Kineococcus endophyticus: one gene and its partners. The protein of the gene in region 1 interacts with the protein of each later gene in a pairwise test. Links are inferred from orthologs where the notes say so. Each region holds a gene or a part of one and is shown in the gene's direction. Other genes may lie near its edges. The genes, in order: dnaE, rplL and AB1207_RS08790.

Region 1 (6,274 bases):
GCCGTCGTGGTCGTCGTGGTCGTGCGCATGTCCCGCAAGCTGCGCAGCCTGCCGTGGGCCCTGGCCTTCGGCTTCCTGCTCGCGGGGGCGACCGGCAACCTGACCGACCGCCTGCTGCGGGCGCCGGGCTTCGCGCGCGGCCACGTCGTGGACTTCCTGCAGCTGCCCCACTGGCCGATCTTCAACGTCGCCGACGCCAGCATCTGCGTCGCCGCCGTCTTCATCGCCGTCCTCGCCGTGCGCGGCGTGGGGCTCGACGGCACCCGGCAGACCCGCGAGACCCCCGCCCCGGACGCCTCGACCCGGCGGGAGGCCGACGGTGCCTGAGGTCCGCAGCCTGCCCGTGCCCGACGGTCTCGAGGGCGAACGCGTCGACGCCGCCCTGTCCCGGCTGCTCGGCCTGTCCCGCACGCGCATCGCCGAGCTCGCCGCCGACGGCCTCGTCGTCGTCGACGGCGCCGCCGTCGGCAAGTCCGACCGGTTGCGCGCCGGGTCCTGGCTCGAGATCGAGGTGCCCGACCCCCCGGCGGCGCCCACGCTCGTCGCCGAGACGGTCGAGGGCCTGACGATCGTCCACGACGACGACGACCTGGTCGTCGTCGACAAGCCGGTGGGCGTCGCCGCCCACCCCAGCCCGGGCTGGACCGGGCCGACCGTCGTGGGGGGCCTGGCGGGCGCGGGCTACCGCATCGCGACGTCGGGGTCCGCCGAGCGGCAGGGGGTCGTGCACCGCCTCGACGTGGGCACCTCGGGGCTCATGGTCGTCGCCAAGAGCGAGCACGCGTACACGGCGCTCAAGGCCGCCTTCAAGGAGCGGACGGTCGAGAAGGTCTACCACGCGCTCGTCCAGGGCCACCCGGACCCGTTGCGGGGCACCATCGACGCCCCCATCGGCCGGCACCCCGGCAGCGCCTGGAAGTTCGCGGTGACCGCCGAGGGCAAGCCCAGCGTCACCCACTACGAGGTGCTCGAGGCCTTCCGTGCCGCGGCCCTGGCCGAGATCCACCTCGAGACCGGCCGCACCCACCAGATCCGCGTCCACTTCGCCGCGCTGCGCCACCCGTGCGTCGGCGACCTCACGTACGGGGCGGACCCGACGCTGGCGGCCCGCCTCGGCGTCACCCGGCAGTGGCTGCACGCCGTCCGGCTCGGCTTCGTGCACCCCGGCACCGGGCAGCCCGTGGAGTTCACGAGCTCCTACCCGGCCGACCTGGCCACCGCGCTGGAGCGCCTGGCCGACTGACGGCCCGCACCGGGTGTCGGGACCGGCCCGTGTCGGACCCGGCGCCTACCATCGACCCCGCACGACCCCGCACCTCGGCCACCCCGCCGCCGCACCCACCAGGAGGCCCGCCCCCATGGCGTCCCCGTCCTCGTCAGCGGACTCGTTCGTCCACCTGCACGTCCACACCGAGTACTCGATGCTGGACGGCGCGGCCAAGGTGGACGACCTCTTCCGGACCGCCGCCGAGATGGGCATGCCCGCCGTCGCGACGACCGACCACGGCTTCGTCTTCGGGGCCTACGACTTCTGGAAGACGGCGAAGAAGCACGGGGTCAAGCCGATCATCGGCGTCGAGGCGTACCTCACGCCGGGGACGGCGCGCCAGGACAAGACGCGCGTGAAGTGGGGCGACCCCAACGGCCGCTCGGGGGACGACGTCTCGGGTGCGGGGTCCTACACCCACATGACGATGCTGGCCGAGAACACGACCGGTATGCACAACCTGTTCAAGATGAGCAGCCTGGCGAGCCTGGAGGGCTTCCTCTACAAGCCCCGCATGGACCGCGAGCTGCTCTCGCAGTACTCCTCCGGGCTCATCGCCACGACGGGCTGCCCGTCGGGGGAGGTGCAGACGCGGCTGCGCCTGGGCCAGTACGACGAGGCCCGCAAGGCAGCGGCCGAGTACCGCGACATCTTCGGCAAGGACAACTTCTTCTGCGAGCTGATGGACCACGGCCTCGACATCGAGCGCCGCGTCCAGGACGACCTGCTCAAGCTCGCCAAGGACCTCGACCTGCCGCTGCTGGCCACGAACGACCTGCACTACACCCACGCCGGCGACGCGGCGGCGCACGCGGCCCTGCTGTGCGTGCAGTCCGGCTCGACGCTGGCCGACCCCAAGCGCTTCAAGTTCGACGCCGACGAGTTCTACCTCAAGAGCCCCGCGGAGATGCGGCACGTCTGGCGCGACCACCCCGAGGCCTGCGACAACACGCTGCTCATCGCCGAGCGCTGCGAGGTCGAGTTCACCGAGTCCACCGGCGCGTACATGCCGCGCTTCCCCTGCCCGCCGGGGGAGGACGAGGAGAGCTGGTTCGTCAAGGAGGTCTGGTCGGGCCTGGCCCACCGCTACGAGGGGCAGATCCCCGACGACGTCCGCAAGCAGGCCGACTACGAGATCGAGGTCATCACCTCCAAGGGGTACGCGGGGTACTTCCTCGTCGTCGCCGACTTCATCAACTGGTCGAAGGAGAACGGCATCCGGGTGGGTCCGGGCCGTGGGTCCGGCGCGGGGTCGATGGCCGCGTACGCCATGAAGATCACCGACCTCGACCCGCTGCGGCACGGCCTGTTCTTCGAGCGGTTCCTCAACCCCGAGCGCATGTCGATGCCCGACTTCGACGTCGACTTCGACGAGCGCCGGCGCGGTGAGGTCATCCAGTACGTCGTCGAGAAGTACGGCACCGACCGCGTCGCCCAGATCGTCACCTACGGCACGATCAAGGCCAAGCAGGCCGTCAAGGACTCCTCGCGCGTCCTCGGCTTCCCCTTCTCGATGGGGGACCGGATCACCAAGACGATGCCCCCGGCCGTCATGGGCAAGGACATCCCGCTCTCGGGCATCTTCGACCCCAACCACAAGCGGTACTCCGAGGCCGGGGAGTTCCGCGAGCTGTACAAGTCCGACCCGGAGGTCGTGAAGGTCGTCGACACCGCGCGGGGCCTGGAGGGCCTGAAGCGGCAGTGGGGCGTGCACGCGGCCGGCGTCATCATGTCGAGCGAGCCGCTGATCGACCTCATCCCGATCATGAAGCGCGAGGCCGACGGCGCGATCATCACGCAGTTCGACTACCCGACGTGCGAGACGCTCGGGCTGGTCAAGATGGACTTCCTCGGCCTGCGGAACCTGACGATCCTCGACGACGCGCTGAAGAACGTCGTCGCCAACGGCAAGGACGAGGTCGACCTCGAGAAGCTCGACCTCGACGACCAGGCGACGTTCGACCTGCTCGGCCGGGGCGACACGCTCGGCGTCTTCCAGTTCGACGGCGGCCCCATGCGGTCGCTGCTGCGCCTCATGCGCCCGGACAACTTCGAGGACATCTCCGCCGTCGGCGCGCTCTACCGCCCCGGTCCGATGGGGGCCGGGTCGCACACCGCGTACGCCCGGCGCAAGAACGGCCAGGAGCCGATCACCCCGATCCACCCCGAGCTCGAGGAACCCCTGAAGGAGATCCTCGGCACGACCTACGGCCTGATCGTGTACCAGGAGCAGGTCATGTCGATCGCGCAGAAGGTCGCCGGGTACTCCCTCGGCAGCGCCGACCTGCTGCGCCGCGCGATGGGCAAGAAGAAGCGCGAGGTCCTCGACGCCGAGTACGTGGGCTTCGAGAAGGGCATGCTGGACAACGGGTTCAGCAAGGAGTGCGTCAAGGCGCTGTGGGACATCCTCGTCCCGTTCTCCGACTACGCCTTCAACAAGGCCCACTCCGCGGCCTACGGCCTCGTCTCCTACTGGACGGCCTACCTCAAGGCCAACTACCCGGCCGAGTACATGGCCGCGGTGCTCACCTCGGTGCGCGACGACAAGGACAAGTCGGCGCTGTACCTCAACGAGTGCCGCCGCATGGGCATCAAGGTGCTCCCGCCGGACGTCAACGAGTCGAGCGCGAACTTCACGGCCGTCGGCACCGACATCCGCTTCGGCCTCACCGCCATCCGCAACGTGGGCGCCAACGTCGTCGACGCCATCGTGGAGGCGCGCACCGAGAAGGACCGCTACGAGTCCTTCCAGGACTTCCTCACCAAGGTGCCGGCCGTCGTCTGCAACAAGCGGACGATCGAGTCGCTCATCAAGGCGGGCGCGTTCGACTCCCTCGGGCACCGGCGCCGCGCGCTCGTCGCCAAGCACGAGGACGCCGTCGACGCCGTCGTGGACGTCAAGCGCAACGAGGCCATCGGCCAGTTCGACCTCTTCGCCGGCCTCGGCGGCGGGGACGACGGCGGCGGCACGGGGTTCGAGGTCGTCATCCCCGACGTGCCGGAGTGGGAGAAGGCCGAACTGCTGGCCCACGAGCGCCAGATGCTCGGCCTGTACGTCTCCGACCACCCGCTCTTCGGGCTGGAACGGTTGCTGCAGAACGCCTCCGACGTGTCGATCTCGGCGCTGCTGGAGGACGAGTCCCGTCCCGACGGCTCGAACATCACCATCGCCGGCATGATCACCGGCCTGCAGCGCAAGACGACCAAGCAGGGCAACTACTGGGCGATCGTCACCGTCGAGGACCTCGCCGGCGCGATCGAGTGCCTGTTCTTCCCGCAGGCCTACATGGACGTCGCCCAGCTGCTCGCCGAGGACCTGGTCGTCGTGGTGAAGGGCCGGCTCAACCGTCGCGACGAGGTTCCCACGATCTACGCCTCCGGCCTGAGCGTGCCGGACATCTCCAGCACCGACGGCGTGCCCGTCACGGTGACCCTGCCGACGGCGCGCTGCACGACCGGCATCGTCGAGCAGCTCAAGACCGTGCTCGAGACGCACAAGGGGTCCACCGAGGTCCGGCTGCGGCTGACGAAGAACGGGGGCGGCAACGGCACCCTGATGCGGCTGGACGACTCCCTGCGCGTGACGCCCAGCCCCGCGCTGTTCGGTGACCTGAAGCAGCTGCTCGGCGCCTCGTGCCTCGGCTGAGCCGGCCGCCGGTCGGGCAGTCCCCGACCGGTGACCTGCCGGGGACCCGCCGGACGGGGTTCGTGCTGCTCTTCGGCCAGGCCGTGGCCGGTGTCGTCGTCGGGGTGCTGTGGTGGCTGCTCACGCGACGCCCGACGGCCCTGCTGGTGGGCGAACCGCTCGTGACGTCCACGTCGCAGTTCCCCATCGCCCGCGACGGGGTGTTCAGCGTCCTGACGGGGCTCGTGGGCCTGGTGGCGGCGGTCGTCGTCCTGCGGCGGGGACGGCAGGCGCCGGTCACGGTGCTGGTCGCCGCGCTGGCCGGGGCGCTGGCGTCCAGCCTGCTGGCGGCCGGGACGGGCAGCGCCCTGCCCCCCGCGCAGGCGGACCAGGCGGCCCACGTCACGCTGTCGGCCTGGGTCGCGGTCCTCGTGCAACCGTTCGTCGTCTCGGTGGTTGTGGCTCTGGTCACACTGGCCGACGTGCTGGCCCGGTGGACCCGCACCCCGTGACCCCGGCCCGGTTCCACCCGTTCGGCGCAGTCACGACCGGGTGGCGATGAGGTCGCACCCCAGGTCACACGCTGTGTAGCCGTCCTCCGGGACGCTGCGCCGGACGGCGCGCCGAACCGTGACGGTCGGTGAGATCTCGGGGGTCCGGGTGCGCTCCGGAGACGGGGCGGCGCCGGTGGTCGGCTCAAGGGGATCTGGTGCGGGCCCGATCCCTACATCGTGACCCCCTCCACGATCGTTACGAAGCCCTCCCGTCGCCTCGTCGCTGCCCTCGGCGTCGTGGCCGCCACCTGCACCTTCCTCGTGACCGCCGGCGAGACCGCCGGCGCCGCCACCGCCGCGAGCGCCCAGAGCGCCACCCAGACCACCAGCAAGGTCGTCGCCAAGGACACGTTCGCCGGCGCCAGCCGCGCCGTCGGCAACGCCGAGATCGGTGGCCGCTGGGCCGTCCAGTCGCCGGCGGGCCGCACGGTCTCCACCGGTGGCAACCAGCTGACCTTCCCCTCGGTGCCCAAGGGCGGCAGCTTCGCCGCGCTGCTCCCGGCGGTCGCCGCGGCCGACGTGTCCGTCACCCACGGCGTCAAGCTGCCCACGGTGGGCGCGGCCAAGATCGGCCTCTACGAGACCACCGAGCTGCGCCGCCAGTCCGACGGCGACCGGTACGGCACGACCCTGACGATCGGTGCCGGCGGGGCCCTCACGCTCAGCGCTGACCGCGTCGTGGACGGTCGCTCCACCCAGCTGCAGAAGACCGCGCTCAAGGTGAAGGCGAGCTCGGGGTCCTGGCTCAACGTCGAGACCAAGGTCTCCGGGACCTCGCCCGTCACGGTCCAGGCCCGCGTGTGGGGTTCGGGTCAGCCGACCCCGGAC
Region 2 (5,142 bases), on another replicon or contig:
GCCGCGACCTGCTCAGCTACACGGGCGTCGTCCTCGTCTTCGTCGTGGTGATGATGCTCTTCGTCTCCTTGCTGGACTACGGCATCGGCAAGCTCATCCTGCTGGTGTTCGGGTCCTGACGAGCGTCGGCGCGTCCCCGCCTGGGGCGCGTGAGTCCCGTACCCCGAAGGAAGCAGGTCAGCACGTGTCGGAGCAGTGGGGTCGTCCCTCGGACGACGACCGGTCGGACGAGTCGTTCGACGCGACCCAGTCCTACGACGCCGAGGACGTCCGCGACGACGCCGAGGCGGACGTCGAGGCCGACGACGAGCAGGCCGCTGACACCCCCGACGCCCCCGTGGGCGACGCCCTGGGCGCGCCCGAGGCCGAGCTCGACGGTGCCGAGACGGGTGACCTGAGCGCCGAGGCGGACGACGTCCTGGCCGAGGACGAGGCGGCCGAGGACGAGGCGCCCGAGGGCGAGCAGACGGAGGCCGCCGGCGAGGCGCTCGACGCGGGCGAGGGTGACGTCGACGAGGCCGCGGAGTTCCGCAAGAAGCTGCGGCGCATGCCCGGTGAGTGGTTCGTCATCCACTCCTACGCCGGCTACGAGAACCGCGTGAAGACGAACCTCGAGACGCGCATGACGTCCCTCAACATGGAGGACTACATCTTCCAGGTCGAGGTGCCCATGGAGGAGGTCGTCGAGGTCAAGAACGGCCAGCGCAAGAACGTCCGCCGCGTGCGCATCCCCGGTTACGTCCTCGTCCGCATGGACCTGACGGACGAGTCGTGGGGCGCCGTCCGGCACACCCCGGGCGTCACGGGCTTCGTCGGCAACACCCACCAGCCCGTCCCGCTGTCGCAGGACGAGATCTTCTCGATGCTGGCCCCGACGCTGACCCCCAAGCCGCAGGCGGGGGAGAAGGCGACCTCCGGCGGCGGCACCGCCACCGCGACGGCGACCAAGGTCGTCGACTTCGAGGTCGGCGAGTCGGTCACGGTCATGGAGGGCCCCTTCGAGACCCTCCCGGCGACCATCTCGGAGATCTCCGCCGACCGCCAGAAGCTCACCGTGCTGGTCTCGATCTTCGGCCGGGAGACGCCGGTCGAGCTCAACTTCAACCAGGTCGCCAAGATCTGACTCGCCTCGCGACGAGCGAACCCCCTGTCCCGCACCGGGTCAGGGGGTTCCTCCGTTCCGCGGCCACGGGCGTGGTCCCCGGGCCGTGCGCCGGCGTCGTAGACTGGACGACGGCCTCCAACCACTCGTCGCCCGATCCGCGGGCACCGAAGGGCCGTTCACGCATCCGAGGAAGGGATCGCTCATGCCCCCCAAGAAGAAGGTCGCCGGGCTCATCAAGCTCCAGATCAAGGCCGGCCAGGCGACCCCGGCCCCGCCGATCGGCCCCGCGCTCGGTCAGCACGGCGTGAACATCATGGAGTTCTGCAAGGCGTACAACGCCCAGACCGAGGCCCAGCGCGGCAACGTCATCCCGGTCGAGATCACGGTCTACGAGGACCGCTCGTTCACCTTCATCACGAAGACCCCGCCGGCCGCCGAGCTGATCAAGAAGGCCGCCGGCGTCGACAAGGGGTCGGGCGAGCCGCACGTGAAGAAGGTCGCCAACCTCACCCAGGCCCAGGTGCGCGAGATCGCGGAGCAGAAGCTCCAGGACCTCAACGCCAAGGACGTGGACATGGCCGCGCGCATCATCGCCGGCACCGCCCGTTCCATGGGCATCACCGTCTCCGACTGAGCACCCGCTCGGCCGGTCCCAGTGGCAGGGCCCGCGCGGCCCGTCCGACCACGACTCCACCCACTCAAGGAGCAGCAGTGAAGCGCAGCAAGGCCTACCGCGCCGCCGTCGAGAAGATCGACGGCGACGAGCTCTACGCCCCCCTCGACGCCGTGAAGCTGGCGCGCGAGACCTCCACCGTGAAGTACGACGCGACCGTCGAGGTCGCGTTCCGCCTCGGGGTGGACCCGCGCAAGGCCGACCAGATGGTCCGCGGCACCGTCAACCTGCCGCACGGCACCGGCAAGACCGCCCGCGTGCTGGTCTTCGCCGTCGGTGACCGCGCCGCCCAGGCCGAGGCCGCCGGCGCCGACATCGTCGGTGGCGACGAGCTCATCGACGAGGTGGCCAAGGGCCGCCTCGACTTCGACGCCGCCGTCGCGACGCCGGACCTCATGGGCAAGGTCGGCCGTCTGGGCAAGGTGCTGGGTCCCCGTGGCCTCATGCCGAACCCGAAGACCGGCACCGTGACCATGGACGTCGCCAAGGCCGTCACCGAGATCAAGGGCGGGAAGATCGAGTTCCGCACCGACAAGCACGCCAACCTGCACTTCATCATCGGCAAGGCGTCCTTCGACGACACCCAGCTCGTCGAGAACTACTCCGCTGCGCTCGACGAGGTGCTGCGCCTCAAGCCGTCCTCCTCCAAGGGCCGCTACCTGCGCAAGGCGACCATCACCACCACGATGGGCCCCGGCATCCCCGTGGACCCGGCGCTCACCCGCAACCTGACGGGCGAGGCCACCTCCGCCTGACACGAGGCGACAGCTCCGTCCGCAGGGGCGGGATCCCGACAGGGGTCCCGCCCCTGCGGCGTCCCGGGCGCCGGTCGCGTGGTCGGGACCACCCCGTCACGGCGTGTAGGCTGGGGTCGTACCGAAGACCGCCGGTCGCCGCCTCCTCCGGGAGCGGCCGAAGGCCCCGTGCACACGGGCGACCTGCGCAGGTGAGCAAGAGCTTCGAGAATCCTTCGACGCCCCGTGCCGCGCCTGCGCCGGGGCGTTTCGTGCGTCCAGGGCCCGACCGGCTCCCCCGAGACGAAGGAAGGAGGGCACCCGTGCCGAAGCCCAGGAACATCGCGGCCGTGAAGCAGCTCACGGCCCTGTTCGAGGCGTCCAACGCCGCCGTGCTCACCGAGTACCGGGGGTTGTCCGTCGCGCAGATCACCAACCTGCGCCGGGCGCTGGGTCCTGACACGACCTACGCGGTCCTCAAGAACACGCTGACCAGCATCGCTGCGAAGGAAGCCGGCGTCACGGCTTTCGAGGGGCAGCTGTCCGGCCCCTCCGCGATCGCCTTCATCACCGGTGACCCGGTGGAGGCGGCCAAGGGTCTGCGTGACTTCGCGAAGGCCAACCCCCAGCTGATCGTCAAGAGCGGCATGCTCGACGGTCGCGCCATCAGCGCCGCTGAGGTCACTGCCCTGGCCGACCTGGAGAGCCGCGAGGTCCTCCTGGCCAAGGTCGCCGGTGTCCTCAAGGCGTCCCAGTCCAAGGCCGCTGCGCTGTTCCAGGCGCCGCTGTCGAAGACCGTCCGCACCGTGGAAGCGTTGCGGGAGAAGCAGGCCGGTTCCGAAGCCGCCTGACCCAGGCGACCGACGAGCTCGACCACACCACCCGCCCGCAGGCGCACACCTGCGGATCACCCCAGCACAGGAAGGACCGCCACCATGGCGAAGCTCAGCACCGAAGAGCTCATCGACGCGTTCAAGGAGCTCACGCTCATCGAGCTCTCCGAGTTCGTGAAGCAGTTCGAGGAGACCTTCGACGTCACCGCCGCCGCCCCCGTGGCGATCGCGGGCCCGGGCGGTGGCGGCGGCGCCGCTGCTGCCGAGGCCGAGGAGGAGAAGGACGAGTTCGACGTCATCCTCGCCGCCGCCGGTGACAAGAAGATCGGCGTCATCAAGGAGGTCCGCGCGCTGACCTCCCTCGGCCTCAAGGAGGCCAAGGACCTCGTCGACGGCGCCCCCAAGCCCGTCCTCGAGAAGGTCAACAAGGAGACCGCCGAGAAGGCGAAGGCGCAGCTCGAGGGCGCCGGCGCCACCGTCGAGCTCAAGTGATGCACGCCCCGGCCTGACCGGGGCGCACCACGCCGCAGGGGCGGCCGGACGACTCGTCCGGCCGCCCCCGTGCGTTCCCGGCCCTCTCCGGGCGGGCGTCCGGGTGACGCGCCGTCCACAGCGCGGGGAGTCGCCTTGACGCGGCTCCCGCGGCGGAGCATCCTCGTCACCGGTCGTACCTGACCCTGGTACCGCAGCGACAACGCCGTCGTGGGTGCCCCGGGGGTCCGGCCCGGGTTCGTCGTGAACCGGGGTTGGACTTGCGCGCGTGTGCACGCTATGCTGTTGTTTTGCGCTGCCCAAAGTCATATGGCCGGTCGTCGCCGTGGGAACGACCGAGTGGGGCGGGGAGCGCGCAACGTTCGCAGGCCCGTGGAAGGACCCCTCTTGGCTGCCTCGCGTCCAGCGTCCGCACCGAACAGCACCGGCACCCTCGTCGTCGGCAACCAGTCGCCGCGCACCGTCTCCGGACGGTACTCCTTCGGCAAGATCCACGAACCGCTTGAGGTCCCCGACCTCCTGGCGCTGCAGACCGACAGCTTCGACTGGCTGCTCGGCAACAAGCGCTGGCAGGACCGGGTGGAGGCGTCCACCAACGGTGGGCTCGCCGTCCCGACGACCTCCGGTCTGGAGGAGATCTTCGAGGAGATCTCCCCGATCGAGGACTTCTCCGGCTCCATGTCGCTGTCGTTCCGCGACCACCGGTTCGAGCCGCCGAAGTACTCGCTCGACGACTGCAAGGAGCGCGACCTCACCTACGCCGCCCCGCTGTTCGTCACGGCGGAGTTCATCAACGGCAACACCGGTGAGATCAAGTCCCAGACGGTCTTCATGGGCGACTTCCCGCTCATGACCGACCGGGGCACCTTCGTCATCAACGGCACCGAGCGCGTCGTCGTCTCGCAGCTCGTCCGCTCGCCCGGCATCTACTTCGAGCGCGTCCCGGACAAGACGTCCGACCGCGACACCTGGACCGCGAAGATCATCCCCTCGCGCGGTGCCTGGCTCGAGTTCGAGATCGACAAGCGCGACACCGTCGGCGTCCGCGTCGACCGCAAGCGCAAGCAGTCCGTCACGGTCCTCATGAAGGCCCTGGGCTGGAGCGAGTCCCAGATCCGCGAGGAGTTCGCCGACTACGAGTCGATGATCTCCACGCTGGAGAAGGACCACACCGCCGGCGTCGAGGACGCACTGCTGGACATCTACCGCAAGCTGCGTCCGGGCGAACCGCCGACGCAGGAGGCCGCGCGCAACCTGCTCGACAACCTCTACTTCAACCCCAAGCGCTACGACCTCGCCAAGGTC
Region 3 (5,121 bases), on another replicon or contig:
GCGCGGGCCACGCCCTGGCCCTCCATGCCGAACACGATCATCGGCAGGCGGTTGTCCATGCAGAGGCTGAAGGCCGTGGTGTCGACGACACGCAGGTTCTTCTGCAGCGCCTCGGCGTAGCTGATCGTCTCGATCTTGGTGGCGCTCGGGTCCTTGCGCGGGTCCCCCGTGTAGACGCCGTCGACGCCGTTCTTGGCCATGAGGACGGCGTCGGCGCGGACCTCCAGGGCCCGCTGCGCGGCGACCGTGTCGGTCGAGAAGTACGGCATGCCGGCGCCCGCGCCGAAGATCACGACGCGGCCCTTCTCCATGTGCCGGATGGCGCGGCGCGGGATGTACGGCTCGGCGACCTGCCCCATCGTGATGGCCGTCTGCACGCGCGTGGCGACGTCCTGCTGCTCGAGGAAGTCCTGCAGCGCGAGGGCGTTCATGACGGTGCCGAGCATGCCCATGTAGTCGGCCCGGCTGCGCTCCATGCCCCGCTGGGACAGCTCCGCGCCGCGGAAGAAGTTGCCGCCGCCGACGACGATGGCGACCTGCACGCCCTGCTTGACGGGGCCGGCGATCTCGCGGGCCACCTGGGCGATGACGTCGGGATCGACGCCGACCTGGCCGTTGCCGAAGAACTCGCCGGAGAGCTTGAGCAGCACCCGCTGGTAGGCGGGGCGGGGGTGCACGGTCCCGGCCTCGAGGTCGACGGTCAGGCTCGGCTCGCTCACGCGGTGGCTCCTCGGGTGGTTGCGCTGGCTGGGCTGGGGTCTGGGGCAGTCTGCCCCAGTCGGGTGCTGGAGGTCACGCTCGGTGAGTCGTGACTGGTCCGGACGTGCGAACGGGGCGGGAGGACCGTGGTCCCCCCACCCCGTGGAGCGTGTCGCTCAGACGCCCGCGCGGAAGCGCGCGAAGGCGGTCACCTGGGCGCCGGCGTCGGCCAGCAGCTTGGTGATCGTGACCTTCTGGTCCTTGGCGAACGGCTGCTCGAGCAGGACGTTGTCCTTGAAGAAGCTGTTGACGCGACCCTCGATGATCTTGGGGAGGGCGGCCTCGGGCTTCTTCTCCTCGCGCGCGGTCTCCTCGGCGATGCGGCGCTCGGACTCGACCTTCTCGGCCGGGACCTCGTCGCGGGTGAGGAAGGTCGGGCTCATCGCGGCGGTGTGCATCGCGATGTCCTTGCCGAGGGCGTCGTCGGCCTTGTCGAGGGCGACGAGGACACCGATGGTCGGCGGCAGGTCGGTCGCGGTGCGGTGCAGGTACGCCGAGACGTGCGTGCCCTCGATGCGGGCGACGTTGGGGACGAGGATCTTCTCGCCCATCGTCGCGTTGGCCTCGTCGAGGACGACCTGGACGGTCTTGCCGTCCATCTCGGAGGCGAGCAGCGAGGCGGAGTCGGTCGCGCCGACGGCGACGGCCTGCGCGAGGACCTGGTTGGCCAGGGTCACGAAGCCCTCGGACTTGGCCACGAAGTCGGTCTCGCAGTTGACCTGGACCATGACGCCGAGGCCACCGTCGACGTGGACGGCCACGAGGCCGTTCGACGCGTCGCGGTCGGCGCGCTTGGCGACGCCCTTCTGCCCCTTGATGCGCAGCAGCTCGATGGCCTTCTCGACGTCGCCGTCGGTCTCCACGAGCGCGTTCTTGCAGTCGAGCATGCCGGCGCCGGTCTTCTCGCGCAGGGCCTTGACGTCAGCGGCGGTGTACGCGGCCACGGTCTGTCCTCTCGTCGTTCCGTGAACTTCTGGTCTGGGGGCGGACGCACGGACGCCCCCGGCCGGGGGCCCGGGGCGTCACCACAGGCGTCCTGTGTCGTACCTGACGGAGGTCAGGCCTGCGCGGTGGCCTCGGCCGGCTCGCCCTCGGCGGCAGCGGTCTCGGCCGGCTGCCCCTCGGCGGCGGTCGCCTCGGCGGCCTCGGGGGCGGTGGAGCCCTCCGCGGTCGCGGTCGACTCCGAGCCACCGGCCTGCTCGCCCTCGTTGCCGGCCAGCAGGTCCTGCTCCCACGCGGCCAGGGGCTCGGCGTCGGTGTCGGACTTGCCGCCGTGACGGACCTGCAGGCCGTCGGCGACCGCGTCGGCGATGACCCGCGTCAGCAGCGTGACGGAGCGGATGGCGTCGTCGTTGCCGGGGATCCGGTAGTCGACGTCGTCCGGGTCGCAGTTGGAGTCGAGGATCGCGACGACGGGGATGTTGAGCTTCTTGGCCTCGTCGACCGCGAGGTGCTCCTTGTTGGTGTCGACGATCCACACCGCGGAGGGGACCTTGGTCATGTCGCGGATGCCGCCGAGCGTCTTCGTCAGCTTGTCGTACTCGCGACGCAGGACCAGGAGCTCCTTCTTCGTGAGGCCGGAGGCGGCGACGTCGTCGAAGTCGACCTCCTCGAGCTCACGCATGCGGGAGATCCGCTTGGAGACGGTCGAGAAGTTGGTGAGCATGCCGCCGAGCCAGCGCTGGTTCACGTAGGGCATGCCCACGCGACGGGCCTGCTCGGCGATGGACTCCTGAGCCTGCTTCTTCGTCCCGATGAACAGGATGCTGCCGCCGTGGGCGACGGTCTCCTTGACGAAGTCGTACGCGCGGTCGATGAAGGACAGCGACTGCTGCAGGTCGATGATGTAGATCCCGTTGCGCTCCGTGAAGAGGAAGCGCTTCATCTTCGGGTTCCAGCGACGGGTCTGGTGCCCGAAGTGCACACCGGACTCGAGCAGCTGGCGCATCGTCACGACGGCCATGGGTGGTCCTCCTCGTGCCGGCCCCCTCGTGGGGCCGATCGGTTGTCCCGCAGCGGGCCGGTCGGCCTGCCGCGCCTGGCTCCCGTGCGCACCCAGCCACCGGGACGACCCGGTGGACCGAGAGGGTGCTCCCCTCCGCCTGGTGCGGAGAGCGGGAACGCGATGTCACCCTGGACGTCACCGGCCCGCGGGAGAGCAGGCAGGACGCACCGGGTGCCCTCGTAGTCTACGACGCGTGAGCACTGGTCTCGACCGCGGCGCGTCCACCCCTTCCGGCACCGTCCCCCCGACCGTCGCCAAGGGCCCCGGCGTGGCCCGCATGCGGCGCTTCGGGCCCACCGTCTTCGCCGAGATGTCGGCCCTGGCCCAGCGCACCGGCGCCGTGAACCTCGGCCAGGGGTTCCCCGACTCCGACGGACCGGCCTCGCTGCTCGACGACGCCGTCGCCGCCGTGCGCTCGGGCGCGAACCAGTACCCGCCGGGGCTCGGCGTCCCGGAGCTGCGCGAGGCCGTGAGCCGGCACCAGGACCGCTGGTACGGGATGCGTCCCGACCCCGGCACCGAGGTGCTCGTCACCGCCGGGGCCAGCGAGGCGACGGCCGCCGCCCTGCTCGGGCTGTGCGAGGTGGGCGACGAGGTCGTCGTGCTGGAGCCGGCCTACGACGCCTACCCCGCGCTCATCGCCCTCGCGGGCGCCGTCCAGCGCTCGGTCCCGTTGCTGCCGACCGCCGACGGCTTCGCCCTGGACCGCGCAGCCCTGGCGGCCGCCTTCTCCGACCGGACCCGCCTCGTCCTGCTCAACACCCCGCACAACCCGACGGGCACCGTCCTGTCCGAGGACGAGCTCGCCCTCGTCGCCCGCCTCGCGGTCGAGCACGACGCCGTCGTCGTCACCGACGAGGTGTACGAGCACCTCGTCTTCGACGGCCACCGGCACCGTCCGGTCGCGACGCTGCCGGGGATGGCCGAGCGGACGCTGACCGTGTCCTCGGCGGGCAAGACGTTCTCGGTGACCGGCTGGAAGGTCGGCTGGGTCACCGGCCCGGCCCCCCTCGTCGCGGCCGTGCGAGCGGTCAAGCAGTTCCTCACGTACGTCAACGGCGCGCCCTTCCAGCCGGCCGTCGCCCGGGCCCTGGACCTGCCCGACGCGTTCTTCGCCGACCAGGCCGCCGACCTGCAGCGCCGCCGGGACCTGCTGTCCGAGGGCCTGCGCTCGGCCGGCTTCGGGGTGCGCACCCCCGCCGGGACGTACTTCGTGATCGCCGACCCGACCCCGCTGGGCTTCGAGGACGGGACGGATCTGTGCCGTCGCCTGCCCGAGCTCGCCGGCGTCGTCGGTGTGCCGGTGAGCGCCTTCTGCGAGCCCGGCGGGCCGGCCGCCGAGGCCACCGCCGCTCTCGTGCGGTTCACGTTCTGCAAGTCCGACACCGTGCTCCTGCAGGCGTGCGACCGCCTGCAGGGCCTGCGCCGGTGAGCACCGGGGACCCTCGGGACCACCCCGACCTGCGCCGGGTCCTGGAGGAGGAGCGGGCCGAGGCAGCCGAGCGGGTCAGCGCGCTCGAGCGCGAGCTCGCGAGCGCCCTCGAGGCGGCCGCCGAGGGCACGGCCGACGACGAGCACGACCCCGAGGGCTCCACGACGGCCTTCGAGCGGCAGCAGGTCGCCGCCGTGCTGGAGCAGGTGCGGGAGCGGTCGGCGGCGCTCGACGTGGCCCTGCGTCGGCTCGGGGAGCCGGGGTTCGGGCTGTGCGAGCGGTGCGGGCGTCCCATCGCCCCCGGCCGCCTCGCCGCGCGGCCGTGGGCCACGACGTGCGTCGAGTGCGCCGGGCGGGTGCGGCGCTAGGGCACCCCGCCCGTGCCCGCGCCTGTTCCCGCACCCCCGGACCATCCACGGGGACACCCATCGGGACACCCACCGGGAGACCCACGTGGAGTGAGCCGTGGGTGTCCCCCGCGCGTCGCCCCCACGACGCCGGGCGGACACCCACGGGTGTCCCCACGGCCGCTCCTCCACCGCTGCGGGCGGTGGCCCGCGGCGCCCACCGTCCCGGTGCAGCCTGTGCACGACCCGGCTCCGCGTCGTCCCGGGCTCCCCACCCGGCGCTCGCACCCGTTCGTCCACAGCCGGGCCCCGACGTCCGGGCCCCACGGGTCCGGCCGGGGCAGGCTGCCGCCGTGCTGGGTTCAGGAGTCGCCACCGGTCTGGCGTCCGTCGCGGTCGCGGGTCTCGCGACGGCTCTCGTCGTCGCCGTGCCCCCGTCGTCACCGGCGTCACCGGACGCACCGGCACCTCGTGACGGAGTGACCGCGCGGTCGTGGACGTGGCCGGTCGACCCGCACCGGGTCGTCCGCACGTTCGACGACGTGGGGCGCTACGAGGCCGGGCACCGCGGCGTGGAC

Evidence for each region.
Region 2: the proteins of dnaE (region 1) and rplL interact in binary tests that used the Escherichia coli proteins (3 or more experiments, as listed by UniProt). The link is inferred for Kineococcus endophyticus from one-to-one orthologs.
Region 3: the proteins of dnaE (region 1) and AB1207_RS08790 interact in binary tests that used the Escherichia coli proteins (3 or more experiments, as listed by UniProt). The link is inferred for Kineococcus endophyticus from one-to-one orthologs.

Annotation. Positions count from the first base shown.
Region 1 is NZ_JBFNQN010000001.1:407,112-413,385, forward strand. Bases 1,048-5,113 are described here. They hold dnaE (DNA polymerase III subunit alpha), read left to right. Parts: upstream 1,048-1,358; coding sequence 1,359-4,913; downstream 4,914-5,113. Other genes in these bases: AB1207_RS01945 (RluA family pseudouridine synthase), read left to right, coding at 1,048-1,243; AB1207_RS01955 (hypothetical protein), read left to right, coding at 4,901-5,113. Also shown: lspA (signal peptidase II), read left to right, coding at 1-327; more of AB1207_RS01945, read left to right, coding at 320-1,047; more of AB1207_RS01955, read left to right, coding at 5,114-5,404; AB1207_RS01960 (alginate lyase family protein), read left to right, coding at 5,624-6,274. UniProt on the Escherichia coli protein: DNA polymerase III is a complex, multichain enzyme responsible for most of the replicative synthesis in bacteria. This DNA polymerase also exhibits 3' to 5' exonuclease activity. The alpha chain is the DNA polymerase catalytic subunit.
Region 2 is NZ_JBFNQN010000003.1:272,270-277,411, forward strand. What follows is about bases 2,209-5,142. They hold rplL (50S ribosomal protein L7/L12), read left to right. Parts: upstream 2,209-3,447; coding sequence 3,448-3,837; downstream 3,838-5,142. Other genes in these bases: rplA (50S ribosomal protein L1), read left to right, coding at 2,209-2,533; rplJ (50S ribosomal protein L10), read left to right, coding at 2,836-3,363; rpoB (DNA-directed RNA polymerase subunit beta), read left to right, coding at 4,225-5,142. In the rest of the region: preprotein translocase subunit SecE, read left to right, coding at 1-119; transcription termination/antitermination protein NusG, read left to right, coding at 185-1,123; rplK (50S ribosomal protein L11), read left to right, coding at 1,308-1,739; more of rplA, read left to right, coding at 1,817-2,208. UniProt on the Escherichia coli protein: The binding site for several of the GTPase factors involved in protein synthesis (IF-2, EF-Tu, EF-G and RF3). Is thus essential for accurate translation.
Region 3 is NZ_JBFNQN010000005.1:209,028-214,148, forward strand. The notes cover bases 2,164-5,076. They hold AB1207_RS08790 (pyridoxal phosphate-dependent aminotransferase), read left to right. Parts: upstream 2,164-2,957; coding sequence 2,958-4,196; downstream 4,197-5,076. Other genes in these bases: rpsB (30S ribosomal protein S2), read right to left, coding at 2,164-2,722; AB1207_RS08795 (TraR/DksA family transcriptional regulator), read left to right, coding at 4,193-4,564; AB1207_RS08800 (murein hydrolase activator EnvC family protein), read left to right, coding at 4,897-5,076. In the rest of the region: pyrH (UMP kinase), read right to left, coding at 1-719; tsf (translation elongation factor Ts), read right to left, coding at 876-1,703; more of rpsB, read right to left, coding at 1,817-2,163; more of AB1207_RS08800, read left to right, coding at 5,077-5,121. UniProt on the Escherichia coli protein: Shows aminotransferase activity with methionine and histidine as substrates, and to a lesser extent also with phenylalanine.